4 regions of the Nocardia sp. NPDC004260 genome follow, and region 4 is predicted to be linked to each of the others. Evidence: riboswitches for the same ligand, from Rfam matches in the RefSeq annotation. Region 4 holds a riboswitch; each other region holds the start of a gene.
What was found. Region 4 has a riboswitch for S-adenosylmethionine ahead of ACWEO7_RS05720 (rhodanese-like domain-containing protein). Riboswitches for the same ligand answer to the same signal wherever they lie in the genome.
Positions count from the first base shown of each region.

Region 1: linked by a shared signal. The riboswitch ahead of ACWEO7_RS23595 (amino acid ABC transporter permease) and the one ahead of ACWEO7_RS05720 (rhodanese-like domain-containing protein) in region 4 are both predicted to bind S-adenosylmethionine.
Region 2: linked by a shared signal. The riboswitch ahead of metX (homoserine O-acetyltransferase MetX) and the one ahead of ACWEO7_RS05720 (rhodanese-like domain-containing protein) in region 4 are both predicted to bind S-adenosylmethionine.
Region 3: linked by a shared signal. The riboswitch ahead of ACWEO7_RS13490 (aminotransferase class V-fold PLP-dependent enzyme) and the one ahead of ACWEO7_RS05720 (rhodanese-like domain-containing protein) in region 4 are both predicted to bind S-adenosylmethionine.

Region 1 covers NZ_JBSGEZ010000042.1:46,791-49,992, reverse strand. The annotation lists gene ACWEO7_RS23600 (amino acid ABC transporter ATP-binding protein) at 1-664, opposite strand, end outside; gene ACWEO7_RS23595 (amino acid ABC transporter permease) at 661-1,668, opposite strand; SAM riboswitch class I at 1,696-1,789, opposite strand; gene ACWEO7_RS23590 (hypothetical protein) at 2,175-2,882, shown strand; gene ACWEO7_RS23585 (glycosyltransferase) at 2,908-3,202, opposite strand, start outside.
Region 2 covers NZ_JBSGEZ010000032.1:21,600-24,801, forward strand. The annotation lists gene metX (homoserine O-acetyltransferase MetX) at 25-1,182, opposite strand; SAM riboswitch class IV at 1,400-1,510, opposite strand; gene ACWEO7_RS19840 (TetR family transcriptional regulator) at 1,563-2,276, opposite strand; gene ACWEO7_RS19845 (MFS transporter) at 2,358-3,202, shown strand, end outside.
Region 3 covers NZ_JBSGEZ010000018.1:68,477-71,678, forward strand. The annotation lists gene ACWEO7_RS13485 (flavin reductase family protein) at 1-368, shown strand, start outside; gene ACWEO7_RS13490 (aminotransferase class V-fold PLP-dependent enzyme) at 529-1,848, opposite strand; SAM riboswitch class IV at 1,896-2,009, opposite strand; gene ACWEO7_RS13495 (Pls/PosA family non-ribosomal peptide synthetase) at 2,544-3,202, shown strand, end outside.
Region 4 covers NZ_JBSGEZ010000006.1:21,133-24,334, reverse strand. The annotation lists gene ACWEO7_RS05730 (FAD-dependent oxidoreductase) at 1-300, opposite strand, end outside; gene ACWEO7_RS05725 (Rv0361 family membrane protein) at 680-1,129, shown strand; SAM riboswitch class IV at 1,193-1,309, shown strand; gene ACWEO7_RS05720 (rhodanese-like domain-containing protein) at 1,324-1,740, shown strand; gene ACWEO7_RS05715 (O-succinylhomoserine sulfhydrylase) at 1,737-2,951, shown strand; gene ACWEO7_RS05710 (serine/threonine-protein kinase) at 2,963-3,202, opposite strand, start outside.

The DNA of each region.
Region 1 (3,202 bases), on a different contig from region 4:
CCACGGTGTCGGCGACCTCACGGGCGAAGCCGATCTCGTGGGTGACGATCACCAGCGCGGTGCCGCCGTGCGCCAGATCGCGGATCACGTCGAGCACTTCGCCGACCAGTTCCGGGTCCAGCGCGGAGGTCGGCTCGTCGAACAGGATCACGCGCGGGCGCAGCGCCAGCGCGCGAGCGATCGCCACCCGCTGCTGCTGCCCGCCCGACAGCCTGCGCGGATACGCGTCCGCCAGGTGTCCGATGCCGACCCGATCCAGCAGCAGGCGTGCCTCGCGCTCCACCTCGGTCCGGTCGCGCCGCTGCGCGGACAGCGGTGCGAGCGTGACGTTGTCGAGCACGGTCAGGTGCGGAAACAGATTGAACTGCTGGAAGACGAAGCCGATCCGGGAGCGCTGCTTGCGCACCGCGTGGTCGGGCAGCGCGTGCAAGCGGTCGCGGCGCAGCCGATATCCGATCAGCTCGCCGTCGATGTGCACGGTGCCCGCGTCCAGCGTCTCCAGATGGTTCACCACGCGCAGCAGGGTCGACTTGCCCGACCCGGATGGGCCGATCACGGCCACCACCTCGCCGGATCGCACGGTGAGATCGATGCCGCGCAACACTTCGTGCGAGCCGAAGGATTTCCGGACGCCGCGGACCTGCACGGCGAGTGTGGCGCTCATCGGGTCGCTCCGCGCGGTGCGGCGGGCCCGGCCTCGGCGACCTCGCGCAGCTTCCGCCACGCGCGTTGCAGCGGCGTCGGCGGCGGCGTGCGGTGCGCGCCCTTGGCGTAGTGGCGTTCGATGTAGTACTGCGCCACCGAGAGCGCCGTGGTGAGCACGATGTACCAGACCGTCGCGACCATCAGCAGCGGCACCACCCGTCCGTTGCGCCCGTAGATGACCTGGACCTGGTAGAACAGCTCGGCGATCGCCATCACCGACACGATCGAGGTGCCCTTGAACAGGCTGATCACCTCGTTGGCCGCGTTCGGCAGGATCGAGCGCATCGCCTGCGGCGCCACCACCGTGCGGAATTGCCGCAGCCGTGGAATCCCCAAGGCGGCGGCGGCTTCCAGCTGACCCGCGTCCACCGAGATGAAACCGGCCCGGATGATCTCGGCCGAATACGCCGCCTGATGCAGCGCCAAGCCGATCACGGCGGCGGTGAAACCGCTGATCACCCCGTTCACCTCGAAGGTGAACAGCGCGGGCCCGAACGGGACGCCGACCGAGAGGGTCCGATACAGGTAGGCGATGTTGAACCAGAACAGCAGCTGCACGATCAGCGGAATCGAGCGGAATGCCCAGATGTAGACCCACGCGATCACCCGCAGCACCGGGTTGTTCGACAGCCGGGCGATCGCGAGCGCGGTGCCGAGCAGAAAGCCCAGCGCCGTGCCCCACGCGGTCAGCTCCAAGGTGACCCGCAGCGCCGACAGCACCGACTCGGCCGTGATGTACCGCGCGAACGTCGGCCAATCCCAGCCGGGATTGGTGGCCAGCCCGTGCACGAACTGGGCGAGCAGGATCAGCGCGACGGCACTGATCACCCAGCGCCAGGGATGCCGGGTCTTTGCGACGGTCGGCGTCGCGCCGGTCTCGGCGGGGGCCGGTGTTCCGGTCGGGTCCGGTTCGATCGGCGCGGCCGCCTCGGGGGCGGCGTCCGGCGCGGTGGACGCGCTCATGACGGGTCCTCGATGATCACTTCGGTTCCTCCATCGGTCCCGGCGGAAGCACCCGCACCCGGTGACCGGGGGGTTGCTGCGACGTCGACGAGCCAGGTCTCTCGGTCGCTCTGGATGGTTGGCGCCGACCCCCTGTCAACGGATGTCAGGGGCGAGCCGAATCATGATGCCCAGTAAGGGAAGCCTGGAACAAGAGAAGTAATCACCGTGAGCGTAGATCTTGTCGACGCCGATTCATCGGATCTTTGTAGTAACCGGGCGTGCGCTGCTCTGCCGACGGCGAGGTGAGTTTCGCCGCTTCGCCGATCCCGGGCGCGTGGCGCCGGACTGGGATGGTCCGATGCAGCATACGGCTATCGCCGACGCTGGGGAACGCCGGTGGGCTACGCGGAGGTCCGTTCCGGGCAAACGGGACTCGCCACGAAATTGCTGTGTGCAATACCGGCTGCTGATTGTGTTTGCCGGAGTACTGTCCCCCTCGATCGTTCCGCCGATGAGGAGGTTTCGTGAACATATTGCGCCGTCTGACCCAGTTGTCCGCTGTCGCGACCAGTTCGATCGCCTTCGTGCTCGCCGGGCCGGGGGCCGCGTTCGCGGCTCCGGATGCCACGATTCCCGCGTTCCCCGAGGACTCCGTGCCGATCGCCGCCCCCGGTGACCTGTTCGGCGCGTATCAAGCCGCGCTCGACGCGTTGCGCGCGCTCGGTATCCAGCCGTTCGCGTACCCGAGCGCGTCGGCGTTCTGCCTCGACAACACCACGGCCGGTCTGGCGCCCGCCGTGGCAGGCGCCATTCCGGGGCCGTGGCCGAAGACCACTGTCCAGATTCCCGGCCAGGACCTCAGCGCCGTCAAGGCCGGGCAGGCCATGTTCACCTTCGTGCCCTACGGGCTCGGTCCGGACGGCCCGAATACCGCGGGAATGCAGGTGAGCTGGCTGAATTTGAATACCGGCCGCAGCGGCACGGCCGCCATGGGGCCGCTGCCAGAGGTCGCGCGTTCGATGGTTCCCGCGGCCGTTCCGCCGGACCAGCGGCCCGTGGCCGAGCAGGCGATCCGGGACTTCCTCGTCGCGTCCCTCCCGATGGGCGGGGTGCGCGCGGTCCCGGTGGACACCGGGAAGGGCACCGTGCTCGCCGCGATGTTCGGCACGGTGCAGAACGGCGCCAAGTCATGCTTCTTCCTGCCGACGGTGGGAATCACCCCGGTGCCGTGAGATTCCGTCACCGCGGCACGGTCGCTCAGGGCAGCGGCCGACCTTTCCAGCGCGCCGTGCCGCGGCGACGGGCCAGGTGTGACCGCACCCACAAAAGCAGATACACCGCCACCGATACCGGGTGCGCGACGGCGGCAGACAGATCCGAAGGTTTCAGCGGGCCCCCGGTTTCGGTCGAGCGGGCCAGCAGTCGCCCGGCGACGGCGGCGAGCCAGCCGATCAGGCCCGCCCGGCGGTGCGCCCCGCGGCCGAACACCGCCACTGCGGGCGGCAGCCAATAGGCAAGGGCGGCAACCAGTCCCACCGCCGCTCCACCCGTT
Region 2 (3,202 bases), on a different contig from region 4:
CGGACGGGAGGGAAGCGCACTCTTTCAGCGTTCGGGGCGCACACCGGCGCGGGCCAGGCGCATGGTCTCGGTCAGCAGTTTGGACACCGCCGCCGCCTCGGTGAGGAATCCGTCGTGCCCGTCGCGGGAGTGCACGATCTCCAGTCCGTCGCATCCGGGCAGCAGATCGGCGAGTTCCTGCTGGGTCCGCAGCGGATAGAGCCGGTCGGAGTCGACGCCGCCGACCACGCACGGCACCGGCGTCGCCGAGAGCGCCGCCTCGATGCCGCCCCGGCCGCGGCCGACGTCATGGCGGTTCATCGCCTCGGTCAGCAACACGTACGTGGCGGGATCGAAACGCTTGCAGAGCTTTTCGGCCTGATGGTCCAGGTAGCTCTGCACCGCGTACCGTCCGCCGTTCCACGGGTCCTCGTCGCCCTGCGGCTTGTTCGCGAACCGGTGATCCAGCTCGAACTCGGTGCGGTAGGTCAGGTGCGCGATCCGCCGGGCCAGCGCCATCCCCGTCGTCGGTGCGCGGCCGGTGCCGTGATAGTCGCCGCCCTGCCAGTCCGGATCGGACGTGATCGCCGCGATCTGGGTGGTCTGGGTGCCGATCTGATCGGCGGTGGCGCGGGCTCCGACCGCGAGCACCAGCGCCGCGGCGACCCGATCCGGTGCGCCGACCATCCACTCGAGCACCCGCATACCGCCCATCGACCCGCCGACCACGGCCGCGAGCCGCTCGACACCGAGCAGGTCGAGCAGAGCGGCTTCGGCGGTCACCTGATCACGGATGGAGATCTCGGGAAAACGCGCGCCCCAAGGCTTTCCGTCCGGAGCCGTGGTGGACGGCCCGGTGCTGCCCTTACAGCCGCCGAGCACGTTCGTCGCGACCACACACCATTCGTCGGTGTCCAGCGGCGCGCCCGGCCCGACCATGCCGTCCCACCAGCCGGGCAGCTGGTGCAGGCCGTCGGGCTTGCCGACGACGTGCGAGTCGCCGGTCAGCGCGTGTTCGACCAGCACGACGTTGTCCAGGCCGGGGGAGAGCTCACCCCAGCGTTGTACCGCGAGGTGGACGTCCGGGATGACCGCGCCGTTCTCCAGTCGCACGTCCCCGATGGCGATGGTGCCGAGCTGTCCATCGGGGGGCGGCAGGGCGATGCCGGAGGTCCGCGCGCTCGGTTCGGTGTTCACGGTCATGTCGCCGCCGCCGCGAAACCGGGGGGCGGAGGATCCGGGAGGAAACGCACGATCCCGAACTCGGCACCACGGCTGTGCGGGGCCGACTGCGCCGGGCCTCGCTCGGCCCCGGGCGCGGTGAATTCACTCATGGTTTGCTCCCAAGCAGGTGTTCGCCGGTACAGCAGGGGTTAGCGGTGTGTGGGTGACGAACAACAACACATGGCGGCGACCTCCTGTTACGCGCTTGCTCCCGGCTCTCGGGAGCCAGGTCATCACCCGGAGCACCCCACCGCGGCTGGAGGGTTGCCGACCAGCGAGCCGGGGCTTGACGCTGGTACTCATGACCTGTCCGGCATCATAACCGGCGGGCGGTCAGCGCCCGAAATCCTCCATCGAACTCACTGGTCCGCGGCGGTCGGCGCACCACAGCAGGTGCGCACGAACTCGTCGTAGGCCTCGGTGAACGCGGCCCGCCCCGCCCTGGCCGCGACCGCGAGGTCGTCGTCGAGGAACACATCGTCGGAGCACTCCATGCCGATGTGGCCGATCAGTTGCCAGGCGCCGACGATCAGCCGCACCGGGCGCGCGTCCGGCGTGGTGCCGAGGCGCTCGGCGACCACCGCGGCGATCGCGTGGTTCTTGTCGTCGGCATGCTCCATGCTGCGCGCGCTGACCGACGGGCTGCTGCGCAGAATCCGCTGCATCTTCTGGAACTGCCGGAACGACAGCGGATCCGCCTCGCCCGCCGCGGCGGCTTCATCGACCACGTGCAGGAAGGCCTGGCGCAGCGCCCCGAGTTCGTTGCCCGTGCGGGGCAACTCGCGCAGCGTCTCGGCGATGGTTTGCCCGAAATCCTGCACCGGCCCCAGGACGATGTCTTCCTTGCTGTCGAAATAGCGGTTGATGGTGCGCGGCGAGACGTCCGCCGCGTTGGCGATCTGCTCGATCGTGGTCGCGTCGAAGCCCTGTGTGTCGCACAGGTCGAGGGCCGCGGCGATGATCCGCAGCCTGGTCTGTTGCTTCTTGCGTTCGCGCAGGCCCTGGGTCGCCGGGCCGCCGGCGGCGCGGTCGGCCGCTGCGCCCGCGCCCGTCGGCGCCGATAACTCGAGCATGCCCCCATGTTAACGCAACCTGGCGTTTTCCTGTCCGTAACGGTCAAATGTCGTATCGCGACATTTTGCGCTTGACGACAAATGTCGCTAGATGACAGGATTGCTCGGGACATCGAGGACGAGGAGAAGACCGTGACCGAGACCGCGACAGCGGTGCACGCGCCGCAGCGGGCGAGCGGTTCAGCGCGTTGGCTCGCGCTGGGAGTGATCGCGTTAGCCCAGCTCATGGTGGTGTTGGACGCCACCATCGTGACGATCTCGCTGCCGTTCGCGCAGCGTGATCTCGACATCAGCGACGGCAACCGGCAATGGATGCTCACCGCCTACACGCTGATCTTCGGTGGCCTGCTGCTGCTCGGCGGCAGGCTGGCCGACTACCTCGGCCGACGCCGGATCTTCATCGTCGGCCTGATCGGCTTCGCGAGTGCGTCGGCGCTGGCCGGTCTCGCGCAGACCGGTGCGGAACTGTTCGCCGGACGCGCGTTGCAGGGCGCGTTCGCCGCGCTGCTGGCTCCGGCCGCGCTCTCGCTGCTGTCGGTGACCTTCACCGAGCCCGGCGAGCGGGCCACCGCGTTCGGTGTGTTCGCGGGCATCTCCGCGGGTGGTGCGGCGCTGGGCCTGATCGCCGGTGGCGCGCTCACCGAATACGCCTCCTGGCGCTGGTGCCTGCTGGTCAACACGCCGATCGCGCTGATCGCGCTGCTCGGCGCGCTGGCCTGGGTGGCGAAGGACGTGCCTGCGCCGCGCAGCGGGGGATACGACGTGCCAGGAGCCGTCACCGTGACGCTCGGCCTGATCGCCATCGTGTACGGCTTCAGTCGTGCCGCCGACGACGGCTGGCTGGCAGGCAGCACGCTGGCGCTGCTGGTCGCCGGGCTGGCCCTGCTCGTCGCCTTCGTCGTGATCGAACGGCGCTCGGCGAACCC
Region 3 (3,202 bases), on a different contig from region 4:
CGCCGCTGGTGTCGTTCAATATCGCGCACACCTCCTCCAGCCTGTCCGGCATGCTGGACGCCGAGTCCGTCGTCATCCATTTCCTCGGCGAACACCAGCAGCACCTGGCTCACCGGTTCTCCCGAACGGCGGAGGAGCGTTTCACCGACCGATCTCTGTGGACCGCTCTCGACACCGGCGAACCCGTCCTGCACGGCACCCCCATCTGGCTACGCGCCACCGTGCACCAACTGATCCCCATCGGCGACCACACCTTCGTCGTCGGGTTGGTCACCCGGGTACACGACAACACCGACGAGAAGCCCTCCGCCGCACCGCTGCTGTACTACAACGGGCGCTATTACCGGCCGACCGCCCTCGGCGACTGACCCGAGTTCGCTACGCCACCCTCGGCCGCACCTGCACCACCAACTCGGCGTCGAGCGCACGGGCCAGCCGCTCCAGCACAGGAAGGCTGGGCACCGTCCCACCCGCCTCGAATGGGATCCTTAGTGCCCTTTTCGACGAGATCGAGGAACAAGCGTTGTTTCAGCCCACCAGGCAGGGAGCCGCGCCGGTGGGGGCGGTGGAGGTGAAGGGGCGCGTTTCCGGGGTGGGGTTCCATACACCGTTCTCGGCGGCGTAGTTCCAGGTGGGGCCCGTCGCCACAAGGGTGGCGATCGCATCGATCAGGCGGTCCACATCGGCGGAGGTGGTGCCGAGGCCGATGCTCGCGCGCAGTGCGCCGTCCAAGCCGAGGCGGGTGAGCAGCGGGTGGGCGCAGAAGCGTCCGTCGCGAACGCCGATACCGTGTTCGGCGGAAAGATAGGCGGCGACCTGGCCGGGGGCGAAATCGTCCAGAGTGAACGCGACGATGCCGACGGAGTCGGGGCTGTCGGTCCAGATGCGCAACAGCCGAACGCCAGGAATCTCGGCCAAGCCGTCGCGGAGACGGTCGGCGAGCTGATGTTCGTGCGCGGCAAGGGTTTCGGCGTCGATGACACAGAGCGCGTCACAGGCGGCGGCCAGCGCGGCTGCGCCGAGCACGTTCGGCGACCCGGCTTCGTGCCGCTGCGGAGCGGGCGCCCACTCGGCCGCGTCGGTACTCACCTCACGCACCGCGCCCCCGCCGGCGAGGTAGGGCCGCGCCGCGTCGAGCCAATCCCGTCTGCCCACCAGCACACCCGCGCCGAACGGCGCGTACAGCTTGTGGCCGGAGAACGCCAGGTAGTCGATTCCATTGGCGCGCAGGCTGATTCGACGATGCGGGGCCAGCTGGGCCGCGTCGACCAGGATTCGGGCGCCGCACTGGTGCGCGACGGTGGCCAGCCGCTCCAGCGGAAGCACCTCGCCGGTCACATTCGACGCACCGGTCACCGCGAGCAGTGCGGCCGGCCTGCTGCACAGCTCGGCGACCAGCCTGCCGATGGTCTCCTCCACCGTGTCGGCGGCCTGCACGACCCGCCTGCCCTGCATGGTCCAGGGCAGGAAGTTGGCGTGGTGTTCGATGTCGAGCACCACGGTGTCGCCGGGCACGCAGGACGCGAGCAGGTTCAGCGAGTCGGTGGTGTTGCGGGTGAACACCACCACTTGATCGTCGGCGGCGTCGAGGAACCGGGAGACCGACCCGCGGGCGGCCTCGTAGCACTCGGTGGAGATCCGGGAGGCGTAGCCCGCGCCGCGATGCACGCTCGCGTAGTACGGCAGCAACTGCTGCACCCGGTCGGTGACCTGCGTCAACGCCGGCGCGCTCGCCGCGTAGTCGAAGTTGGCGTAGGTGGCCGTTCCGCCTTGCACCAGCGGAACGAGCAATTCGTCGCCGGAGACCCGGGCGAGAGCGGCACAGGTGTTGTCGACAGTGGTAGTCATCACGTGAATCCCGTCGGCTAAGGGACCCGCAATCGAATGATTCGTCGAGTCCGCGCTTGCCGCGCCCGGTCGGGCGGCGGCCGGGTCGTCACCCGGAGCACCCCACCGCGGAGGAGGGTTGCCGGCCAGCAAGCCGGGGCTTCGCGCTGGCACTCATGACCTGACCCGAGGGTGGCAGAAGCGCCCCGGCGCTGTCAACCACGTTCGACCCCGAGTCCCCAGGAGCACCGCGTGGAGATAACCACCAGGCGTGAGCCTTTACAAGCATCCCGACGACAGCACGCGAGCCGCTGCCTCGACATCCCACGCGCCCCTCGGCAACTGACGCCTTCGACCGCGCTCCGAGGCGGCGGACCGGTCGCCGGCGCCACGAGCCTCGACGCCGCACGCGCCCATCCCGAGGTCCGCACCGCTTCGATGAGCGGAATCACACCCGCACACGAGCCATCTCCCGGCGAACCCGAGGGACGACGGACCGACCAGCGATCGGCCTGTCGCGGCGGCGAATATCGATCCCACCTGCAACAACGCGCACGGCGCCCGCCGATCCGGCGCCCGCTCCGGTGAACAACGAACGACGACAACCCCGGGTACCGTGGACAACTGGCCATCGTGGCGTTTGCCCTTTGGTAACCCAGCTATGACACAACAACGGGAAAGTGTGAGGCGAGTCGATGGGAGGTGCGCAGAGCACCATGCTCGAGATAGACGTCGACGCGCCCGCGGGCCCGTTGTCGCGTGGTGACCGCGCGCCGGAGGCCAGGACACTGGTCGACATCCTGACCGCGACGGCGCTCGCCCACCCCGACGCCCCTGCCATCGATGACGGCCGAGTAGTGCTCTCCTACCTGGAGCTGGTCGTCGAGATCGAGAAGACCATGGCCCGTCTCGCCACCGCTGGTGTGCGACCGGGCGACCGGGTCGGCGTACGCGTACCGTCGGGCACCCGTGAGCTCTACGTGACCATCCTCGCCGTCCTGTACTCCGGCGCGGCCTACGTGCCGGTCGACGCAGACGACCCGGACGAGCGCGCCCAACTGGTCTTCGGCGAGGCGCAGGTCACCGCGATCGTGACCGCGGCCGGCATCGAGACCACCGCCGCGGGCATCCGCGCGGCGGAAGAGCAGCGCGAGGAAAGCTGGTCGACGCTGCCGAGTCCCCGCGACGACGCTTGGATCATCTTCACCTCGGGTTCCACCGGCACGCCGAAAGGCGTTGCCGTCACCCACCGCAACGCGGCCGCCTTCGTCGACGCGGAAGCCGACCTGTTCCTTCCGGACGCCCCGATCGGTCCGAGTGACCGTGTGCTCGCCGGATTGTCGGTCGCCTTCGACGCGTCCTGCGAGGAGATGTG
Region 4 (3,202 bases):
CTTGTCGAGGACCTTGTGCAGGGCGGTGATGATGCCCTTGATGCGGGGGTGATCGGGTGCGACGCCGTAGCGGATCAGGCCGAACGGCGCGGGCATGCGCTCGTAGAGGTCGATCGACACCTCGGCATCGGACTTCATCAAGGCGTCGGCGGCGTAGATCCCGGCCGGTCCGGCGCCCACGATCGCGATGCGGAGCGGGCGGGTCTTCGCGGTGTGCGCGTCAGGCCCGGAGGAGGAAGCCTGCGTCACCACGGAGGGCTCGCGGACACCGCCATCCTCTACTGCACTCTGTTCGGTCATCTCTTTACGCGCACCTTTATGGTCGAAACAATTAATGACGTCGGGCTTAGCTTAGGCTAAGTTGACGCACCGGCTCGGTCGCACCCGTCCGGTGCGGACGCCGGCGTTGCCGGCTCGTGGCTGCACGGTGCTCCGTTCGCCGCGGCGTAGAGCTGCCGATTCGCTATGACAGCAGGCCGCCGTCCCGCGATTCTATCGGGATGGCCGACGCCGCCCCGCGTCGGTGCGTGAACTCGACGGATGCCATCGACAGCCACGATTGCCGCTTACCCGCTCGCGCGCGGTCTATCGTCGCCGCGCGCCCCGGAGTCGGCGCCGCGCTGGTGTTCTGCCCGGGGCCGAGCGCTCGATACCGGCGCCGACCAGGGATCATCGAGCCATGACCGAACAGCAGCCGACCGCGGGCGAGGACGAGATCATCCGGGTCGATCAGACCGATAAACGCTCGGTGGTCCCGTTCGTCGCCGCCGCGGTGGTCGCGGCGATCGTGCTGATCGCGATCGTGCTCGGTGGTGTGCTGTCGCCCGCTGAGAAAAATGTCACAGACGCCGACCGCATCACGGCGGCCGTTCGCAATTTCGTGGACGGCTCCAACCGCAGCGACGCCGTGCCGCCGCCCGGCACCGCGTGCCAGGGCTTCGACGCCGCCCACTCACCGCTGGCGGGCCAGGACGGCGCCGGAAAGCCCGTCGAGATCACGAAAATCGACTCACCGATGGTGGACGGCGACCGGGGCAAGGCGACCGTCACCACGAAGGTGGGCGGGCAGGAGAAGACGACGACCTGGATTCTCACCAGGTCCGGCGACAAGTGGCTGGTATGCACGTGAGCGTTCGCGCAGGGTGCGACACGGTTTGACACGGTGACCCGGGTCGGTGCAATCTCAGTCGAAGGTCATGAGAACCAGTGTCAAGCCCCGGCATTGCTGGTCGGCAACCCTCCTCCGCGGTGGGGTGCTCCGGGTGACGACCTGGCGGCGCCCTGGTCCCGGGCGCGGCAAGTGCGGATTCGCAGGAGGTGCACATGAGTTATGCCGGTGACATCACCCCTCAGCAGGCTTGGGAGCTGCTGCGGGACAATCCCGAAGCCGTCTTGGTGGACGTGCGGACGGAAGCGGAATGGAGGTTCGTCGGAGTCCCCGACACGAGTCCGATCGAACGGCCGACCGTGCTGATCGAGTGGGTCGATTCCACGGGGGCGCGCAACGAGGCGTTCGTCGAGCAGCTGAAGCAAGCGCTCGACGGCCATGATCCCGAGGCTCCCGTCGTCTTCCTCTGTCGCTCCGGTCAGCGTTCGGTGGGCGCGGCGATCGCCGCCACCTCGGCGGGCTACCGCACCTCCTACAACGTGCTCGAGGGCTTCGAAGGCCCGCTCGACGAATCCGGGCATCGCGGCGGCTCCGGCTGGCGTGCCCTCGGATTGCCCTGGCGGCAGTCGTGATCACCGGCGGCGCCTTCGACAAGCCGCTGCCCGAGAGCGTCGGCCCCGCGACGCTCGGCGTGCGCGGCGGGCTGCGGCGCTCCGGTTTCGAGGAGACCGCCGAGGCGCTCTACCTCACCTCCGGCTTCGTCTACGAGAGCGCGGAGGCCGCCGAGGCCGCGTTCACCGGCGAGGTCGAACATTTCGTCTACTCCCGCTACGGCAACCCGACGGTGGCCATGTTCGAGGAGCGGATGCGCCTGCTCGACGGCGCCGAGGCGTGCTTCGCGACCGCGAGCGGCATGTCCGCGGTGTTCACCGCGCTGGGCGCGCTGCTGGGCGCGGGCGACCGGCTCGTCGCCGCGCGCAGCCTGTTCGGCTCGTGCTTCGTGGTGTGCAACGAGATCCTGCCGCGCTGGGGCGTGGAGACCGTCTTCGTCGACGGCGAGGATCTCGACCAGTGGGAACAGGCGCTGTCCGTGCCCACCCAGGCGGTCTTCTTCGAGACGCCCGCCAATCCGATGCAGACGTTGGTCGACGTGCGCCGCGTGAGCGAGCTGGCCCACGCGGCGGGCGCGAAGGTCGTGCTGGACAACGTGTTCGCCACTCCGCTGCTGCAACGCGGCTTCGAACTCGGCGCCGACGTGGTGGTCTACTCGGGCACCAAGCACATCGATGGCCAAGGCCGTGTGCTGGGCGGCGCCATTCTCGGCGACAAGGACTACATCGACGGCCCGGTCAAGACGCTGATGCGCCACACCGGCCCCGCGCTGAGCCCGTTCAACGCGTGGACGCTGCTCAAAGGCTTGGAGACGATGCCGCTGCGGGTGCGCCATTCGTCGGAGTCCGCGCTGCGCATCGCCCGCTTCCTGGAGAGCAACCCGGCCGTCAGCTGGGTGCGATACCCGTTCCTGGATTCGCATCCGCAGTCCGCGCTGGCCGCAACCCAGATGAGCGGCGGCGGCACCGTGGTCACCTTCGAGTTGAACGCGCCCGAGAACGAGGCGAAGAAGCGCGCGTTCGAAGTCCTGAACCGGTTGCGCATCGTCGACATCTCCAACAACCTCGGTGACGCCAAGTCCCTGATCACCCACCCCGCGACCACGACCCACCGCGCCATGGGCCCCGAAGGCCGGGCCACCATCGGCCTGTCCGACGGCGTCGTCCGCATCTCGGTGGGTCTGGAGGACGTGGAAGACCTGCTCCAGGATCTCGACCAAGCCCTCGCCTGAGCAGGGATCGGTCACATCGGCACGGTGACGCCGGGTGAAGACGGTGCACCGTGCAGGATCAAGTGGCTGGGAACGTCGTCTTTCTTGTCGTTCTTCTTGCCGTTCTTGTTCTTGCCCGGCAGGTCGAAGGCCAGCCGGATCGTCACGGCGCGGCCGGGCGCGATGCGTGCGAAGTCGTCGCCGGGCTGGTTGAGTCCGGCGGTGGCCGCCGCGTCGGGTGCGACGGAGCGGCCCGCGGTGGTGATCAGCCG